Regions from separate parts of the Sporomusa rhizae genome, predicted to be linked through region 1. Evidence: riboswitches for the same ligand, from Rfam matches in the RefSeq annotation. Region 1 holds a riboswitch; each other region holds the start of a gene.
The links. Region 1 has a riboswitch for cobalamin ahead of SRRS_RS05405 (TonB-dependent receptor plug domain-containing protein). Riboswitches for the same ligand answer to the same signal wherever they lie in the genome.

Region 1 (6,778 bases):
CGATGGTGACAATATAGGGATAAATATCCGGCAGGTCGCCAATTGCAATATCCGGGTAGCAATCAGTTGACAGGCCTGTCCCTTTACCTGGCAGCCATTCCAAAGAGCCATGTGTCCCAACATGAACAACGGCATCTGCCTGCCAAATATCGCGCAGCCAATAGTAATAGGCCAAATAATGATGGGTTGGCGGTGAATCAGGCGAATGATAAATTTTGCCCGGCTCCTCGCCAAAACCGCGCGGCGGCTGAACGGTAATCAAAATATTGCCATTTTTCATCCCGGGAACCAGCAACTGATCGTCGAAATTGAATACTTCACCAGGCGGCTCACCCCAGCCATCCGTCATCTGGGTTGTAACCTTAGGCGAAAATGTATCAAACAGCAATTGATATTCTGCCTTGCTTACTCTGCCGATAGCTTGCCGAATCTGTTCATCGGTCATAAAGCGGCGGTCATTTGTCGCACACCGGATAACTTCTTCCATAAAGCTTTTGCTGTCCGCCGGAATATGGTCAATCGCATATCCCTGCTCCTTCATGGCCGCCAGCAAAAGGCGAACACTTTCCGGCGAATCCATGCCGAATGCCGTACCTATATTAGAGTTCTTCGGCGGGTAATTGTGAAAAATAATTGCAATCTTTTTCTCGGCATTGGCTTTATAGCGTAAGGCCGCCCATTTACCCGCCCGGCGCACCAGAAGATTAATCCGGTCGGCAATCGGCTCATAGCTGACCATACCGTCATCATCTTTATGCTTGCCCGCAATAGGTATGCCATGAATGATACCATCGAATTCCGGCAGCGTAATGCTGATAGAGACCTCCATGGCTGACATACCTTCCATGCTTTCCCGCCATTGTTCAACCGGAGTCAGGAGCGTATAGGCCTGGAGCTGCGGAACGTTCAATTCCGCTATGACAGAATAGGCAAGGGCGCCGGAAGCCGTCAGTGAAAATTTCATCGTATTGATCATGACGTCAATATAGGTCTTGCCGTCTTTCATGAAATACTTGCGGATTGCCTCTTTCAATCCCGGCACAGCCAGTTCAGCATTGGCAATACCCTGGCTGAATACGGCAACAATATTAAAGCCCTGTCGCTCAGCTTCCTCAATCACTGCGTTGTGATAAGCAAGATTGTCCATCAGCCATTCATTGCGATAAAACAAGAACCCAAGGGTTGGACGGCCCGGTTGGCAGAAATCTTTCTCATATTGCTCTAAATCGGTATAAACCGTTTGGGCCCGCGGATGATAAATCCCGTGCCAATGCAATGGCTTTGGCAGCGCAAACTTACAAGCAGCCTGATCAAAGCGGCAAAACAGCCAGCACCATAAATTCTTGTGATTTTCTATACCGCCATAAGTTTCATACCGCTGAATCAATTGGTGATCCTCATCGATAAACCCAACAGAATCCTTTTCTTCGGCCTCATCACCGGCAGTAATCTTATACGTCATGTTATGCTGCTGGAAAAAACGGCGGGCACCCCTGAAAAAAGGGGATTCAATCCCCAGTCCCATCCAGTTCATAATAACAACCGTGGCTCCGGTCAGTTTCTGCTCCCATTCCTCATTCCATACGGCCTCTTTCTCCGCAATAAAAACTTTCCCTTCACCGGAGAAACCACCTTCATCCTCAGCCATTATTTTTGCTTTTGTCAATAAAGTATGCCGAATATCTGTATTAACGACAAAAATAATTTTTCCCATCCCATTCACTCCCGCTGATTCATTTAAACCATCTCAAGATGGCTAATACCCGTAGGTAACAGTGATTAACAGTTAGCTTTTCGCTATTGTACTCTATATAGTGGTTATACAGTCAATGGTCAGTCCTATTCTTAACACCCACCAATTCATCACTAATAAAGAAATATAGACAGGTTTACTGCGCTGATACGCATCATAGCCTAGGCGAGTATATCTATAACGCATGAAAAGGCAAACTAAAAACCTATATCAACTAAAATAAAGAGCTACCCTTCAGTTAGGTTTAATCCCTGCTGAAGGGTAGGCTAATATCTGCCGCGCAAATAAAATTAATAATTAGAAGTTATGAGTATAAGAAAGTCTATAATTAAGCGGTGTCGACCAGTATTCATTATAATTAATCGGATTATTTCTGTCTAACAAATTGTAGCCCGCCAGCGTAATTAGGTCATTAGGAGTAGCATTGTATTGAAGAGTAAGATTTAAATTAACATAATTGGGGACTCTATGGTCTACTGGCGTCATTTGGCCTTGTAGATTATAAAACGCCATCTCTCTTTTCGCCGTTACAAAAAAGTCTGTATTTGCAGTGAATTTATTTTTAGTATAGGTGGTTCCAAGAGAATATTGCAATTTAGCACCGGTTTGTTCCCAATTATCGTTTCCATTTTTAGCTTCAGGATTGCTGTAAGATACGCCAAGATTATATTTCCAGTTATCATTGAGCTTCTTGTTATATTCTATTTCGATACCTGTATTGCGGAATTGATCCTGGTTAATTTGTATGCTTGTATTGGGATCGCCACCCGGAAAAATCACAGTATCCTCTTTTACCCATTTGAACTTATTTTTAATTTTCATGTTAAACACTGCCAGTTTCAAAGATTCATCGTTATGAATGAATTTCATTCCTGTTTCATAATTCCAGCCTTCTTGCGGTTTTAATTTGATGGCGGTCGATACTGCCCCTGAACCATAAAAAGGAGAATTACATGCAGGCATTTCAAATGATTTTCCAATATTGGTATACCATGAGGTGTGATCGTTAATTTTATATACGGTTTGCAATTGCGGCAACAAAATATTTTGAGCGGCATCGTATTCATTTGCCTGCACGAAGTGTCCGCGCAAGCCAACTATAGCGGTAAAATCATCTGTCAATTGACGGGAATACGAAGTATACACGGCATAGCTGTCACGGTTAAAATTACCTCTGTGCGCGCCATAATTTTGGGTATAGTGCTCGCTTTGCAATGTGACCCCGCCAACCAGAAAATCTTTTCCATTGCGCAGGTGCCATACTTTTTGGTTATCAAAATTATAACTGCTTAAATCAGTATTCGTTGTTGCGTCTCCGCCTGGTCTGAACCTGTTTTTATTGTAAGCCAGTACGGACTTATAATCTGTCTCTTTATTATTATAAACAAGGCTAACATTTTGCCTATTATCATAATAATAGTAATTTTTATAAAGAGTCGTCCAATCTTTTGTACTCTTATTATAAGTATATTGCCTAAAATGACTGTCAGTATCGGCATAAGCATAATTAAAGGTTAGATCGTCCGTAATATTGTAGCTAAGAAATATAGCGTCCTTGGTTCCTTTTTCTTTGGCAATTTTTTTCGTACTGGTTGTATATAAACGATTATATTGGTCAATCGCACCCCTGTACTCCTTTTTATAAAACAACTCAAATTTATCGCCGTTGACGGCTGCGGAATAATTTTTATCATAATTGCCATAAGTCGTTGTAATACTGCCGCCAGCTTTGCCGTCAGGTTTTTTGGTAATGATATTAATAACGCCGCCCATTGCTTCGGCGCCATATAAAACTGCATTGGACCCTTTAACGATTTCAATCCGTTCTACCGCTTCAACCGGAATGGAGCTCATCATCGAGTTGACGTTCATTAAATTAACCGGAGTTCCGTTAACTAGTACTAATGTCCCTTTATCTAAGCCGCGGACCATAATGCGAGAGTACATTCCGCCGTAATCCTCGCCGCCTGACCCGTAAGAATAGCTATGTACCCCGACTACACGTTCCAAGGCGTCGTAAACACTGATGGCGCCCTTTTCTTTCAAATCTCTCGCTGTAATAACCGTAGTCGTCGCCGGCGTTTCTAAATCCCTGGTTTCTGTGCGCTGAGCCGTAACAATCACGGTATCCAAGTCATAACTTTGAATGCTTTCTCCTGCGGCAAATACGATCCCTTCACACAGTACGGCCCCAATAATTAGCATTGTTATAAGGGGCCTTTTACCCCAATGCTTCTGCTTTTCTTTCTTTTTCATCATTCAACTTCCTTTCATAACGCTTGTCCCAATGGCATAGGTGCCGTCTACGTCATTGCTGTCGATCAGGATAAAGAAACACGGCTTATGCCGAGCCTTGGCGAAAGTCATACTTTCTATACAAAAAAATCCGGCTGCCAAGGCAGCCGGAAAAAAGATACAGTTTTATGCTAAAAAAACTCCTAGTCAGTGACCAGGAGAATATTTCAGCAAAAACACATACTGACGCAGAACAACTTCTAAGCCAAACGTGCTACTATAAATCCCCTTCCCATCGCTCGTGGGTACAACGGTGATTATCAGACAGGCAGTTCTCCTGGCTCTGGATCATGGCTTACTTAAACCTTCCCAAGATCATCGCTCTCAGTGGCATATCTTAAGCTTGCTCCCCGTTACAGTGGCGGGACCGCGCCGGAATTTAACCGGTCTTCCCTATTAAGCCTTTCGGCACCTATCTTCTCATGGATATTCAATTAAACTCAGAATCAATCAGCGTAAACTTTAATCTATATACCAGTCATACAGTCAAGTCTTAACAATTCGCTTACTAACGGATTTTTATTATGAATGGTGACATTTTCCTTCGGTATTTCCCGAGAGAATATTCCTGTAGATTGCATGAGCCTCTTCAGAAGTTTTACCGTTCTCTAACGCCTTTTGGGCATGAATTACTGCGGAGCGGTATTTTTTGTGAGCTTCATCCTGGGGAATGTTTTCGATATTTTTAGGGTCGAAGTTCATTACTTTGTGAAAAATCTCATGGATTTCTTCCGAAGATTTCCCTGCTTCTTTCGCAAATTGAACGTGTTTCATGGCACTCTCATAACGGTGCTTGGCATGTGGGTCATTGGGGATTTGATATTCAGGATGTTTTTTTTCAGTACTCATTATTTTCACCTCTTTAAAAATTATCTTTTATTGTTTACTGTAATCTATATAGTGGTCATACAGTCAAGCATATTTTGCTCCCGCTAACAATTTATCCCGGAACTCTAACTTCTTTATATCCCTAAAAAATCATGACTATCCTTGACATAATCTACTTCATCACCAATAATGAGTATAGATGCACTTGGCTGAACAGGCACGGCTGCCGATCTTTTACAGTTCGCTGTTTTAGCTTTTTCCTACCAGCATCATATCTTAGGAGAATATTACCTATGACGCATGAAAAAGAAAACTACATCACAGCGGGCGAGTTAGCTTCGCTCTATGGTATTCCCAAGCAAACTTTGCTATATTATGATAAAAACGAATTATTAGTCCCGGCATTTGTAAACGAACATGGTTATCGTTACTATTCTGTTTCTCAATATCTCATATTGGAAATTATTCTAAATTTGCGAAAATTAAATATCCCCATTCAAGATATTAAAGATTATCTCCATAATCGCAGTATCAGTAATTTTGAGCAAATTTTACAGAAAAAAGAACAAGAATGTAATAAAATTATAGATGAAACAATAAAAATCAAAAATAGTTTACATATGTCTTTAAAAACAATAGAAAAAATACGCAAAACTCAATTGGACCAAATTCAATTAAATTACCAAGGAAAAAAATTCTTGCTGGTCAGCGAATTTTTAACCACAGATATGACGCCACGGGAACGCTTCAAAATTCTGTCAAAACATAATCAAACTGCTTTTTCCAAGGAACACTTTAAAGAATTTACTACCGGTTGGATTATCGGTAAAGATGATTTTTTTGCAGAAAAATTTAATAAAACACTGCAATTTTTTACGCCTGTTGCCCATACCAATGCCGAAAAATACTGCTTTGTTCGCCCGGAAGGATTGTATCTGACAGTCCGCTTCAAAGGAACTTATTATCAAAAAATGCCTTCCATATATAATAAGATTCTGGACTTTATCCAGCGCAACCGTTTAATAGTTGCCGGTAACGTATATGTTTTCCCCTTAAAGAACCATTGGCTCACAGCAGATACGCAAACCTATATCAACCAAATCTCTTTTCCAGTTGAATATACTTCCTAATAAAGAAACGACCCTTCAGTTGGTTTAACCTACGGAAGGGTCGTCGCTTTGTCCGGGGACTTAGCCGTTTTTTTAAAGATTATCCCTGTATTTCTTCCCCCTAGGGCCTGACTCAACTGTCTAGAGGCGAATTATAAAAATAGTCTTTTCAGAGATGTTCGCCTTTCTGAAAGGCCTGTTTTGAATTTTTGGGGACGATTATTTCTATTATTTTTCTTAGCTTTGGGTTGCTGGACTCTTAGCTTCAAAGGGTTAGCCAAATCGTAGGAAAGCTGGCTTAACATCGAGCCTGCATTAATTTGAGTCAGTGCAACATTGTCAGGCACTATGACCTGGGCTTGGGTAAAGTTAGCAATACCGACAACCCCGGCGGCAATAAGCCGGTCGGTTATAATCTGGGCCTGATCCGGCAACACCGCAACCAAACCTATGCTTACCTTCTTTGTAAATACAATGGATTCTAAATTTCGCAAGGATTCAATTGCTATCCCCAACTGAGGCAGCGGTACTCCGAAATTCTGCTCGTTTATATCTAAAACCGCTGTTACTTGAAAACCGGGTGGCAAGAAATTCTGATAATTCATTGTCAATAACGGTATTCCCGTTCCTACTACTATTGTATTCCAAGTTGTATTATACCCTAGAATCTGACCAATCCATTGCATTAAAAAATCAATCCTGTAACCAACGCCTTTCGTGCCAAACTCACCGAAGCAAGATAAGTCTTTGCGTATTATTGACGAACTTATACCGGTGCGCTGCCCTATTTTGG
Region 2 (6,778 bases), 2.3 Mb from region 1:
GAAAATATACCTACATTTAAGGAACAAGGAATAAATCTTGCGTTTAATTTTTGGATTGGAATAGTTGCCCCAAAAGAGCTTCCAGTTTCGGAAAAGGAAAGGTTGTTGGCGGGTCTTAAGGAAATGATTAACGACTCCGAGTTTAAGAAAAGTATGGCAGATATCGGAATGGAAATAAAATACTCAGGTTCAGAGGAATTTGGTGATCGATGGCTAAAAGATAACATAAAGCTAACGAAGATTATAAAAGAAACTGGAATAGCCGATATAATTAAAGCGCAAAAGAAATAATAAATGAGTTAAATTAAAGTGTGCTATCTTCTTTCGGGAAGAGGGCACACTTTAATATTTATAAGAAGAGTAAAAATAAAAGAAAAATATAAGCCAAAAGACATGAGTGACGGACAAAGAAACCGTATGTACATTCGATGAGTACAAATGAATAAAAATATAATAATAGTTAAACAAAAAGAGCTAAAAATACCTTGAAATAATAAAAAACATGTAATATAATTTAGAATTATAATGGATAGAGGTTGAAAAAATACTATAAAAGTATTTTAACAGTATACTTTTGCAGTATGTAAGCAAAGGCTCATTTTATATTTTTTGCCTGATATAAACTTATATTATAAAGTTTATTGTGCAATTTTATGCATTCAGGACAAGCAGCTGCAGCCAAAAAAGAGGAGGAATTTTAGCAATGAAGAAGACAGGGGTAAAAACGGCAGCCATGTTAATTATCATGTTGCTCATGGCAGGTATTGTAACTGGTTGCGGGGGAGCGAATTCCAATGAAGTCAAAATTGGAATTTTAAATGAGATGACTGGCGGCAATGCAACTATGGGGACTTCTTCAGCCAATGGTGCGAAGATGGCAATTAAAGAAGCCAACGCCAAGGGTGGGGTACTTGGCAAACAAATTAAAGCTGTTATTGCCGATAACAAAAGTGAACCCTCTGAAGCGGCCAATGCTATGACTAAATTGGCGACGCAGGACAAAGTTGTAGCCATCACCGGTATGTTTGCCAGCTCCAATGCTATCGCTGCCTCTAGTGTAGCTGAGTCCACCAAAGTACCGTTTTTAGCAGTGGGTGCAACTAATCCCAAAGTTACTGTTGATGAGAAAACCGGCAAGGTAAAAGACTATACGTTCCGTGTTTGCTTCATCGACCCGTTCCAAGGAACGGTAGGCGCTAACTTTGTTCTCAATACCCTAAACCTTAAAAAAGCTGCAATGTTGGTTGACAGCAGCAGCGACTACAGTAAAGGTTTGGCTGCATTCTTTAAAGATGCTTTTACCAAAGGCGGCGGCGCGGTTTTAGCCGAAGAGGCCTACTTGCAAAAAGACCAGGATTTTAAAACAATCCTGACCAAAGTTAAGGCACTAAATGTCGAAGTTCTTTATGTACCAGGTTATTACGAAGAAGTTGGCAAAATCGTAAAACAAGCGCGGGAGCTTGGTATTACCGTACCTATTGTTGGCGGCGACGGCTGGGATTCGCCAAAGCTTGTGGAAATAGGGACAGCAGCGGCACTCAACAATACTTATTTCACGAATCATTATTCGGTAGATGATACCAGTGCTACTTCTAGAGAATTTGTTGAAGCCTACAAAAAAGAATATGGACAGGCACCTGACGCTATGTCCGTACTTGGCTATGATGCGGCCAATGTGCTGATTGACGCTATCAAACGCGCCAACAGCCTGGACCCGACTAAAATTCGTGAGGCTCTTGCCGCTACCAAAGACTTTACTACCATCACTGGTTCGACGACTCTGAACGCAACTCATGACGCAGTGAAAAATGCTGTTATTATCGAAATGAAAGACGGCAAGCAAATGTTTAAGGCTACGGTTAAGCCATAGGTATCGTATATAAATTGAAGGGCAACCCTATTATTGCTGTAAGGCATAGATAGGGTTGCTTCTTTATTACTTTACCGTTGACGCTATTTCGCGGGTTTGTTATAATTAGGGCATTAAATGAATAGTATGCGGTTAAGGTGCCTTTAGCTAACGGCTAGGGAGAATAGGGAAGTCTGAGCATGATTTCATGCATAAGCGCGGGCCCGCCACTGTACCGGGGAGAGCTTACAGATGTCACTCGTCAAGGGGAAGGCGTAAGTATTGATGAACCGGGAGCCAGGAGACCTGCCTTACACCGTCTTTACCATCCTTCGTGGAAAAAGAAGGCTTTTTTGGAGATTTACCAAAAGAGTCTTTTGTTTTTGTACTGGCAAAAACAGGTAACTTTGTCTGGATAAAGGCAAACCGGCTGTTGTTTTGGGCGAAGGGTTGGCGAATGAAGTGTTTTCTTTACTTTGTAATTTTTATGGGGGTTGCTATGAGTTTACTCAATGATGCACTTTTACACATTACTTCTACCGACACCGGTATTATGCAGCAAGTAGAAGAATCCTTGCTGGCTGTAGCCGGGCAAAGCGGCAGTCTTGGCCATCTAGGGCAAATGGTTAAGCAGTACGCAGGTATTACTGGTGAGCAATGGCCGGCTTTGCCTAAGACTTGTATGGTGATTAGTTCGGCCGATCACGGAGTTGCCAGGCAGGGAATCAGCGCTTACCCTGTGGAAACTACTATGCATATGACCGCCAACTATCTGATATCAAAAGGTGCCAGCGCTAATGCTTTTGCGAATTTCTGCGGCGCCGATATGGTGGTTGTTGATATGGGTATTGCCGGCGATATGTCCCATGTGCCCGGATTGCGGCACCGGAAGATTGCCTACGGCACCAATGATTTTACCCGCGGCCCGGCCATGACGCGTGAACAGGCTGTGCAGGCAATAGAAGCCGGGATTGAAATTGTTAATGAAAAGGTACGGGAAGGTTATAGATGTTTTAGCCTAGGGGAAATGGGTATTGGCAATACTACCTCTAGCGCTGCTGTTGTGGGCGCGTTTACAGGGTTGTCGCCGGAACAGATTACCGGCAGGGGAACAGGCATTTCTGATAGCCGGATGCAGGTGAAGATTGAAATTGTACGCCAGGCACTCGCTCTAAACAAACCGAATGCCCAGGATGGGCTCGACGTGTTGGCTAAGGTGGGAGGCTTTGAAATTGGTGCGTTAGCCGGAGTCGTTTTGGGGTGTGCTGCTAACCGCTGCGCCGTAGTTATTGACGGTCTGAATACCACGGCGGCGGCGTTGATTGCTAATGCTATTAATCCGTTGTGTAAAGAGTATATATTTGCGTCCCATCTGTCAGGTGAGCCGGCTCATATCATTGCCCTTAGCCATTTACATTTGGAAGCCTGCCTGGATATGGGGGTACGGCTGGGCGAAGCTATTGGTGCGTCGGTTGCTATAGATATGTTACAGGCGGCGATAAAACTTCTGAATACTCTGGGAGGCCGGACTCATGCTTGAAGATATAATTACATCAATAAAACCTCTGGATACGACGGCAATGGAACGCTGCCAATTGCGGTTGGATAACCTGACCAAACCGCTTAACAGCCTGCATTATTTTGAACATATAGCCAGACAACTTGCGGGCATTACCGGTAATCCCCGTCCGAGCGGTCTGGAAAAAAGTATTATTATTATGGCGGCTGATAATGGCGTAGCTGCTGAATTTGCCTGGGACAACAGGCAGTTGACAACAGCACAGAAACTTCACCGATTTTCCCAGGGTAAGTCGATCATCAATGTACTTGCCGGGCATGCTCAGGCAAAGCCGCTGGTTATTGATATTGGCGTGGCCTCCGATTTACCGCCTTTCCCGGGAGTACGGCCGGAGAAAATAGCCTATGGCACTGAGAATATGGCGAATGGTTCGGCCATGACCCGGGAACAAACCATGCGGGCTATTGCTTTGGGAATCACCATTGCCAGAGAACAAATAGCGCAAGGCGTACAGATTATCGGTTTGGGCGAAATGGGGATGGCCGGAAATCTTCCTGGTCTGGCTATTGCCGCTTGCTATGGTGCACCGCTCGCGGCAGACTGGGAGGAAAAGACCTGCGCGATTGTTAGACAGGCACTGCAGGTGAATCATCCGGATAAGCAAAATCCGCTGGATATGCTGACAAAAGTAGGAAGCTTAGCCATTGCTGGGCTTGTTGGCGTGATACTCGGCGCCGCATCGGAGCGTGCAGCGGTGGTACTGGACGGAGTTGCCAGCGGTGCGGCCGCCTTGCTGGCAGTAAAAATAGCACCGCAAGCCAAAGAGTATCTGATTGGTTCGCATTTTGCCGCCGAACCGGGGCATGCCGCTATTCTTACGCTGCTGGACTTGCCTGCGTATTTAAAGTTAGCTATGAATGTCGGCGAGGGCACCGGGGCTGCTATGGGGATGTCGCTACTTAAGGCTTCGCTGCATGTTCTGAGTGATATGAAAACCTTTGGCGAGGCCGAGGTTGCTGTTGCACAGGACGGGCCGGGGGCGCTAAAACAAAACAAGTCAGTCAGAGGGTAGCCGCTATGAAGCAATCCTACAACGTTTATTTGCTGTGGCTTGGTACCTTACTGGCACTGCTGTTTAAATCGGCCCTGGTAATCGGGGTAGTTAATTATACGGAATTTCAAAAGGCTTATTTCGCAGATTTTTGTGCGGTTGTGCCTAGTTACGCGGTATATCTTGCTTTTATCATTATCGTTTTATCACCGGCCTTTTTACTTAAAGGCCGGAATAGAGCATGGTTCTTAATCGGAATCAATCTGATACTGTCCTTCATTTTTCTTTTTGATTTATGGAATTACCGGGCGTTCGCAACATTTCTCTCGCTGCATGCGATAAGTCAGGCCGCCAATCTTGAAAACTTAGGCAGCAGTATATGGTCAATGAGCAGAGGCGAAGATAGTAAGCTGTTCTGGGATATCCCGGTTTTAATGGCGGCAACAGTGTTTGTTTATCGACGCAGTCACCAAATAAACAGAAACAAATTGCTGTATGTTCTATTAACCGGGCTTGCTGCTGTTTATTTGGGCTATGCTCATTACATCTTTGATGTTTCGGAAGAGCGCGGTCAAAAGCAATGGCTATTCTCCATGTGTTGGGCACCCAGCCAGACAGTGACCGGGTTATCGCCCCTGGGCTACCATTTATTTGATGGGTACAACTATATTGCTGACTGTCGGCCCTTGGAGCTTACCACGCAGGAAAAAAATGATATTACGGCTTGGTACCGTGAGAAGAACGAAGTGTTGCCAGGCAATGAGTATAAAGGATTGTTTAAGGGACAGAACTTGATTTTTATTCAAGTAGAGTCGTTGGAGACTTTTTATTTGAAGCATACGTTAAATGGCCGGGAAATCACCCCTGTACTTAACCGTTTACTCGAGAATAGTCTATATTTCGCCAATTTTTATGAACAGGTTAGTAACGGGACTACCGCGGATGCTGAATTTATGGCCAATAATTCGATATACCCGCTGCGCCGGGGTACCGAGTATTTTCGTTATCCGAATAACACCTATAATTCGCTGCCGAAGCTGTTTCGCAAAGAGGGATACTCAACCTTGGCTGTGCACCCCGATAATAAAGCCTATTGGAACTGGCAGTATAACATGGAGTCGACAGGTTATGAATTATGTTTGGACGCGACTAACTTCCAATTAGATGAACAAATTGGACTGGGGTTAAGTGACGGTTCTTTTTTCCGTCAGACGGCACCGCTGATTGCTGAGCGCAAATGGCCATTCTTGGTATTTATGATTACTTTGACCAATCATAGTACCTATGAATTGCCGGATAAATACAAGGAATTAACGGTTGACGCGAAATTTTCCGGAACTATGCTGGGGAAGAGTTTTCATACAGTCCACTACACGGATACCCAGTTAGGCCAGTTTTTGGACCGGCTGGAGAAAGCCGGAATTCTAGACAACACCGTTGTCGTGATTTACGGCGACCATACTGGAGTACATAAGCTGTATCCGGAAGAAGTAAAAAGTATTGCACCGGCGGAAGACTGGTGGCTGGATGACGAGCATAGGGTTCCATTTATCGTTTATCATAAAAATCTACAAGGGCGGGAAATACCAACCATAGGCGGACATATCGATATATTGCCAACAGTAGCCTATCTCATGGGAATCGATGAGCAGGAGTACACGACCACCGCTATGGGGAGGAATCTTTTGAATACCGCTAAAAATTTTGCCGTTCTGTCTGATGGTCAGTTTATTGGTCAGGCGACGACAGAGCGGGATAGGGAACAGGTAGTATCCGGGTGGGAGATAGCAGATAAGATTATTCGCAGCAGTTATTTTGGTACAAGGTGAGATTATTCTGTGAATTATGGTAGATGGTTACTGTGTGCAAATCAGGCAGTCCTTTATAATTAAAGGGCTGCCTGATTGAACTTTACTTGGGATATAGTCGTAGTATCTTAACGTAAATCATGTTAGTTGAATGTAAACTAGCAGGATTATTTTGGTAATAATAGAAACTTTTAAACAGAGATTATACTTGAATTTATTTTCTAAGATAATAACCTGGATGCACTTGTTTAGTAATAATTTCAAAAATATATTATTTCTGTTGCTTTTTTAGCATTAGCGATTAGCTATTATGATTTAATTATATGTGAGGCGGAACAAATGAGGTTTTCAGATAGCAATTTGACTACTGATGAAAAGACCGAAACTACGATTACCCTATTAATATATTTAATTTTATTAATAGGAATAGTTTTAATTGTTATAAAAAATTCGGAAAAATGTTGGTTGCTTTTCTTTATTTCCAGCCTACTGGTGACATCCGTAACAATTCGCAGAGCCATATTATATGACTCAACTCGATATTTGTATCT
Region 3 (6,778 bases), 490 kb from region 1:
TACCCCTCCAATTCATTCCCGGAGGTGGAGCAATTTTATCAAATTCTTTGGCAACAAACGCTTCCGGGGATGAGTCCGTAAAACCCTTATACAAAGGGTCATCACCGCAGTCTCAGGCCAAAGAGGTGGATGGGGTAATGACAAAAAACACAATAGCAGCAACTAGTGCAATGATGACTTTCTTCATGAATACCTCCCGGAGGACCCGCAGGGAAAATTCTATTGCGCATCCGAGTCCCGATTTAGTTTGTCCGTTTTTTGGTTACTCTGGAATTTGATAATCTTTTTCTTTCACTAATCGCACAAGAGCATCAACAACCTCAGGGGCATATAATACCCCTTTATTTGATAGGAGTTCTGCCAGGGCGACATCTATTCCTAATGCCGGCCGGTAAGGTCTATTGGTGTTTTTTACCGGAGGGGTGTAAGGTGCTTACTTAAAATACCTATTTCCCACAAAATAAAAAAATCCTGCAAGATTTTATTTTCTTGCAGGCGGCAGATCAGGGACTAGTAACTCCCTACCATTTTCTTCTAAGCATTTTTTGGGTTATCGCTTCGACAACACGGGAAGAAAGCTCAAATTCGTCAAAAATTTGATACAGAGGTTTTGTTGCCTGATCCACATACTGATATAGAGCAGATAAAGGGGTTGATAGTGGCAGATTGACGGTAGCTAGAACTACATTTTCGGCAGCTGACCGTTTCGCTACTGAGCTCGCACGAGCTGCCCATGAGGTAAGCACTCTATGTTGTAATTGAGTCCATCGGAAATAAAATGTAAGATTCGTAGTTTCAATTTCATAGTCCATAGCTTGTGCAAATGCTAACCCTACAGCCAAAGATTCTCCCACCCTCCAAATAGGCAATCCAAAGTCTAATACCTCTAAGGGTCTAATCGTTGATTGTAAATCGTCTTCCAGGGCATGATACAGGTAAAAATGCCCTTGTGGATCAATTCGCCAAAAGTCTATATGATTAAACCACTCCTTGTTGAGAGCTACTATACAAGCTTCCCAGGCATTCTCAAAAACATAGGGGTGAGTTGCCGGATTACTAAACCCTCTGCTATCTAACCAAATTGGCCAGCCTGTATAATTCGGATTACTTGCTAATAACAAATTTAGAAAAGATTGATTTGCAGAATGTTTTTGCTCCTGTGAATTGATAACACAGCTAACTTCCCAGGAGCCATGCTCAGGAAGCTGGTCATGATATTTTTCCTTGACTACAGTTTCAAATCGCTTCTTACCGGTATCCAGTAAATGAATAGCTACTTCCTCATAACGCTCCGATCGAGTCTGCGAAAATTCAATGATACTGCTAAATAAAGACTGCAAAACTCCTTTGTCTATATGGGAAAGATGTCGCCGGATAAACCGCCCTAAATCCGCTTCCCGATTATCAAAACAAATATAAGTCAATTTTCCCCAATCTTGATAGGTTGCTTCAGAAGTGCTCGGTGTTCCATTGCTTTTTAATGTTCTAACGTAAACGGTATTCTGCTTAATTAACAACTTATTATGGGAATCTCTTAATTCAGACTTAGTCGAAACGGGTGTGCGTATCCCCTCTTCGATACAGATCACGGGATAATCCTGCCCATCTTTTTCAATAAAACAAATATCTATTTCAAATTGCGGATAGGCGTATTTCGAAACAATAGATTGAATGTTGTCAAGAGAAAAAAGCTCCCGCACATCCTGAGTAGGCGCATTATTAACATCCGGTTGCCGTGATTCTTCATCAAAACCAATGAAAAAGAAGCCACCATTATTATTTCTCATAGCAATGCAGACTTTAATAATCTTCGCAATTCCTTCCGGCGATTTGGGGTCGATCCATCTCTTAAACTCGATATTCAAACTTTCGGTTTGCCTGTCGATTAATTCCTTCAAATACTCTTCCCTACTCTTCACAAGTTCAATTCCTTTCTTACTATCGTTTTCATAAAGGTGAACTTAGGCCTGCCTGGTAAGTTTCTTTCTCCATAAAAGCAACATGGGAGGCAAAAGCAACGCCTATATATATATTTATACTAATTGGCCGGATAGTGATGATAGTTAATTAGAAAATAATGAAAAATACTCCCTTTATAGAACAGTTATTATTTTAACTGTCAACTATAAAGGCAATGTCATTAAGATAAGCTTATAAGAAACCCCAGTAGTAGAAAAGTGATACCGCTGGGGTTGTCGCATACACAGAATAACATAGAAAACGCAGGTGTTTTTGACTTTTGAGCAACACAAAAGCAGATGCCCGAAAAGCATCTGTAAAGTCCTTTCACGCATGTTAAATCTCAAATAATTCTGTACTGGAACCCTACTGCTGAAATTGGATTTTGATATCTAGGAAATTGTCGGCCAGGGCGTATTGGGGAAAGGTGCTTACCTATCAGTTTAAGAACTTGGACCGCTGGAATTAACTCTCTCAAAAATTGACGGCATATATTTAAAGCCACTGGAAAATTTACTCGCAAATCTTCCGAAATACTGATGTGATGCATGATAATGAAAGAGTAATTGTATAGAATTAGTCTGGCAAAAATCTCTTGCAATATAAAATCCTTCTTTTTGCTGTGCAGACTTGCCAAACCCACAGCATATTTAAGCTCCTTAAAAGATGTCTCAATTCCCCAGCGCAGATTATAGAACTGTTTTATTTTCTCCGGCGGAAAATCTTCGGCATTGAGATTTGTATAAACCGTTTCATACACACCATCAGCAATAGCGAAGCGAACGGCACGAAAATGTAAATCATAAAACTTGGAATCTTTCGGTTTAATGAAGTCAAATGTCGTATGTGGTTGTATCCATCGATACCGATGGGGGTATGCTTTTAAAAGCGGTAACGTTTCTTTGGTTTGGCGCCGGGTGAGAGTTAACGTGATTTCTTCATCGTATTCCGGGCAATTTGGTAGAGAAAGCCTTGATATAATCCCATAGGATTCTTTCGCCCGGATGATATAGTACCATGATTTCTCCTGAAAATGAGCGATATTGTTGAATGACTCATATCCCCGATCCATGATTGCAATTACATTTCCGCTGATTTCAGACTGGTCTACCATGGATACTAAGGCTTTATGCTCATTCATGCCTTTCTTGGGTTGTACGGATGCACCGACATAAACCTTGCCCATCAGGTCATACATAGCGTCCAAATGCACAAGATTGTAATTTTTGCTATCTTCGCTGTTCCTGATGGAGGAGAATCCATCATTTGAATTTGACGGAAGTCTCAAATCCAAACCGTCAACAGCGAGCAACCTGTAGTCTTGTAATGAATTCTCCGATACTGTTAGTCTTGTAAATTCGTGAAACAGTAGTTTCAGTGCTTCTGGACGAATTTTGTCTCTCTGCTGGACAAATGCTGAAGCGGTTGCAGTCTCTGACGAATAGCCTAGCCAATCATATAATTCTTTTGAAAGGCTATTGCCTCCCATGCCTACAAGCATAAGCAGCATAGTATGCAGTGATAATTTGCGTTCGCGTGAAAAATCTTGCCCTGGTCGTTTCACGCAAGCCGGTAAATCTGCTGTGATTGAGCGTATCGCTTGGTGCAGCGCAGTTCGTACCTGCTCTGGATATGCTTTCTTTTTCATTTTAAAAGGCCTCCTTAAAAATGTCCTCATTTTCAAGGCGAAGCCTTCGATTTTTATTTATTTGTCAAGTGTTTTTTTATAATTGATAAATTTTATATGCCCACCTGTATGTATAAGAAAAACACAACCATCTTAATCTGGATGGTTGTGTTTTTCAGCATTAACTTAATGACATTGACTATAAAGGGAGTATATCAGTTTGCTCTCTCAAACCTTGCCAAGACTTTCATCCTTGACATATATAGGTTTGCTAATTTGTCAACATACATCAGATATAAATATCAAAATTTCAACATACCTCATTCTTATTTACCCTTATACTGAATGAACACAATCCCAATCTTGCCGCAAAAAACATTCGCCATCTTCCTTATAGACCTTCTTAATATTGATTCCGGTATCAGCTCCGATATCGGCCCCGATAACCAGATTATTATTAACAATACTAAGTGGTATATAGGAAGCACCATCCATATTATTAATTTTATTGTTCACTATTTTTTGCTGTGCCTTTGTCAATGAATTTCCCAAACTAATTACTCTTAACATATTTTACCCTCCAACTAACTATATAAATTTCATTTTTCATCACAAATATCAAGCCCTTTCCGTATAACACAGAAAGGGCTAATTATAAGAAAATCAATTAATTCCGTCGAAAAACGGAATCATGACTGTTCCAATAATCCCCTCCCCATCTCTCGCAGGTCAAGCGGCGATTGTCAAATAGGCAGTTCTTCTGACTCAGGTTCATTGGTTGCCTGCGCCTTCCCGGATTACTCCAGTGACATGTTTGCAGGTTTCCTTCCCCTTACAGCGGCGGGACCGTGACGGCTTTTCACCGTTCTTCCCTATTAAGCCCGTTGGGCACCTATTCCTATCATTTTTTTGTTTTTCAGTTCATTACTTACATAACGTTATACAAAAATATTTTTATTAATTATAATATAACAGGACTATTTACATATGTAAAATATTTATATCGACTCATAATTATTCGATTTTCGAATGATTATGAGAAATATGTAGTCATGGGCGTGAGCTCGTTAAAAGATTGATTAACTCCGCCGCCGTTCGCGGCAAGTGATTACCGGGAAGTATAAGTTGGCGCTGCCGCAATTCATTATATATTTCGCCAAGCACCGGCTGAGCATAACCAAACGCTGTATGGTCTGAACGGACAAGCACATCGGCAGGATTGCCACTAGCCACTGTTTGGCCCTGCGATAATACATAGACAAAATCCGTCCATCCCCACACCCATTCAACATCATGTGTCGCCACTACCAATGTCGTGCCTTGGTTGTGCAGCCTTGCCATAATATCATTCAAATTCAGCACCCCTGGATAATCGAGTCCAGCCGTTGGTTCATCCATGATAAGAACTTCCGGCTCCATAGCCAGTACGCCCGCCATTGCGACCCGTTTTTTTTGCCCATGGCTTAAAAAGTGTATAGGTTCGTTGCGGTATTCCAGCATTTTGACAGCATCCAGTGCGGCTTCCGCTCTCTTATGAGCAACCTTCGGCGTTAATTTCAAATTCATTGGGCCAAATAATACATCGTCCAATACACTTCCGGCAAACAGTTGCGCATCCGGATCCTGAAACACCAGCCCCACCCGCTGCCTTAGCATGGTAACAAAGGATCTGGAGTACTCATATGCTTGCCCCTCATATAAAAGACTTCCTGCCTGTGGCCGAAGGATAGCATTGAGATGCAAAAAGAGCGTAGACTTACCGGCTCCATTGGGTCCTACCAAAGCAATTCTGGCACCACGTGGAATACTCATTTGAACACAATCCAAGACTTTTTTAGCTAAATGATAGCTAAAAGAAAGATTACGTACTTCGATCAGTGAGGTTGTTGACATGCAAAAAGCTCCTTACAAGCATTTTCACCTAATGGCCGCAGTGCCTATTAAACCGGCAAGTAACCCCAAAATCACCAACAGCCGGTAGAAGTTCACTGGTTGACGAGCATACTGAAATATCAGTTGATTGCTGTAATTTCTGGCTAATAGCGCGATATATAGTTCATGTGATGTAACAAACGACTTACGGCCAACATTGGCAGCCAACAAACCCAGTGAGTAAAGAGACTGCGTCATTCCCGAATAGCCCAGCCGTGATTGCTGCGCCATATAAATCTGTGCCAGCGCTTCATGAAAGACAAAAATAAACCGGTAAGTAAGCAGAGCAATTTCCATCACTACGCGTAAAGGGGAAAAACGTGAAAAAATCGCGGTAATATACGCCACCGGAGTAGTTGTTGCCAACATAAATAAGCAAGACAGCGAAGCCATACTCCTGAGAAGTAAGCCTTGCACCCGAAAAACATCCTCAAGAGTAATTCCGATATATAGCGTCCCTATTGACAACAGAAACCACGCCGAAAACGGCTGGGTCGAAAAGCTGAGAAGCACAGAAACCAATCCTGCAACTAAAAAACCAAGAGGTATTAGCCAGAGCTGTAAAATATATCGCACAGGAATACGGGCATATAGCATCACCGCATGCATAAGCAAAATGATGCTTAAGAGGGTTACCGGCTGAGGAAAACACAACGCCACAGCTAAAGTACCTCCGCCTAATACCATTTTCTCCGTCACACTGACTTGGCGCAATGCATTATTATAGGCCAGATAATCCAAATAAAACATTTATCATTCTCCCGCCCCGGCTATTTTGTCACTTAGCCTTGCTCACTCTGTTCTAGAAGCATTCCGCCCTCGATAATACCCAAAAAAATAACCAAGAAACCCTGCTCCAAGCCCGGCTTGTACCGCAAACAAAAAGCTTTCCACCTCACCGGAGGGCGGCTCCCAAATAGTATTAAACCATGGTTCATAATCCGGGCTAACGCCTTTCACTATACCGACTAATTGTTCGTCGGCTCCGGAAAAAATCCCATCAGTATGAATAATGAGAGGTACTACCGCCAATGCAATAACAAAAAGCAGCAATATGACATTTTGTTTTTTCATATTTTTGGATCTCCCTCCTTATGAGGCCATAATGAAATTAATCCCTGTTTATCGTAACTTTGCAGCATATTGTAAACTATCACACTTAAAAATCCTTCGCTGACGGCTAAAGGAATTTGCGTGAGCGCAAATACCCCTAAAAATTTAAGATAGGAACCAATAAAACCGGTTGTTGTATCGGGGAAT

Region 2: it holds a riboswitch for cobalamin, as region 1 does, so the genes downstream of both, cobT (nicotinate-nucleotide--dimethylbenzimidazole phosphoribosyltransferase) here and SRRS_RS05405 (TonB-dependent receptor plug domain-containing protein) in region 1, are expected to answer to the same signal.
Region 3: it holds a riboswitch for cobalamin, as region 1 does, so the genes downstream of both, SRRS_RS03155 (hypothetical protein) here and SRRS_RS05405 (TonB-dependent receptor plug domain-containing protein) in region 1, are expected to answer to the same signal.

What each region holds. Positions count from the first base shown of each region.
Region 1 covers NZ_CP156925.1:1,184,199-1,190,976, reverse strand. Annotated here, with positions in the region: gene cobN (cobaltochelatase subunit CobN) at 1-1,714, opposite strand, end outside; gene SRRS_RS05405 (TonB-dependent receptor plug domain-containing protein) at 2,051-3,958, opposite strand; gene SRRS_RS05400 (hypothetical protein) at 3,983-4,183, shown strand; cobalamin riboswitch at 4,298-4,479, opposite strand; gene SRRS_RS05395 (hypothetical protein) at 4,571-4,897, opposite strand; gene SRRS_RS05390 (MerR family transcriptional regulator) at 5,170-6,006, shown strand; gene SRRS_RS05385 (redox-sensing transcriptional repressor Rex) at 6,138-6,778, opposite strand, start outside.
Region 2 covers NZ_CP156925.1:4,697,769-4,704,546, reverse strand. Annotated here, with positions in the region: gene SRRS_RS22000 (Bug family tripartite tricarboxylate transporter substrate binding protein) at 1-291, shown strand, start outside; gene SRRS_RS21995 (ABC transporter substrate-binding protein) at 704-1,870, shown strand; cobalamin riboswitch at 1,989-2,178, shown strand; gene cobT (nicotinate-nucleotide--dimethylbenzimidazole phosphoribosyltransferase) at 2,349-3,389, shown strand; gene SRRS_RS21985 (nicotinate-nucleotide--dimethylbenzimidazole phosphoribosyltransferase) at 3,382-4,440, shown strand; gene SRRS_RS21980 (LTA synthase family protein) at 4,446-6,248, shown strand.
Region 3 covers NZ_CP156925.1:692,015-698,792, reverse strand. Annotated here, with positions in the region: gene SRRS_RS03170 (hypothetical protein) at 1-94, opposite strand, end outside; gene SRRS_RS03165 (helix-turn-helix domain-containing protein) at 522-1,898, opposite strand; gene SRRS_RS03160 (IS4 family transposase) at 2,303-3,607, opposite strand; gene SRRS_RS03155 (hypothetical protein) at 3,923-4,156, opposite strand; cobalamin riboswitch at 4,319-4,497, opposite strand; gene SRRS_RS03150 (energy-coupling factor ABC transporter ATP-binding protein) at 4,637-5,479, opposite strand; gene cbiQ (cobalt ECF transporter T component CbiQ) at 5,504-6,268, opposite strand; gene SRRS_RS03140 (energy-coupling factor ABC transporter substrate-binding protein) at 6,311-6,592, opposite strand; gene SRRS_RS03135 (energy-coupling factor ABC transporter permease) at 6,589-6,778, opposite strand, start outside.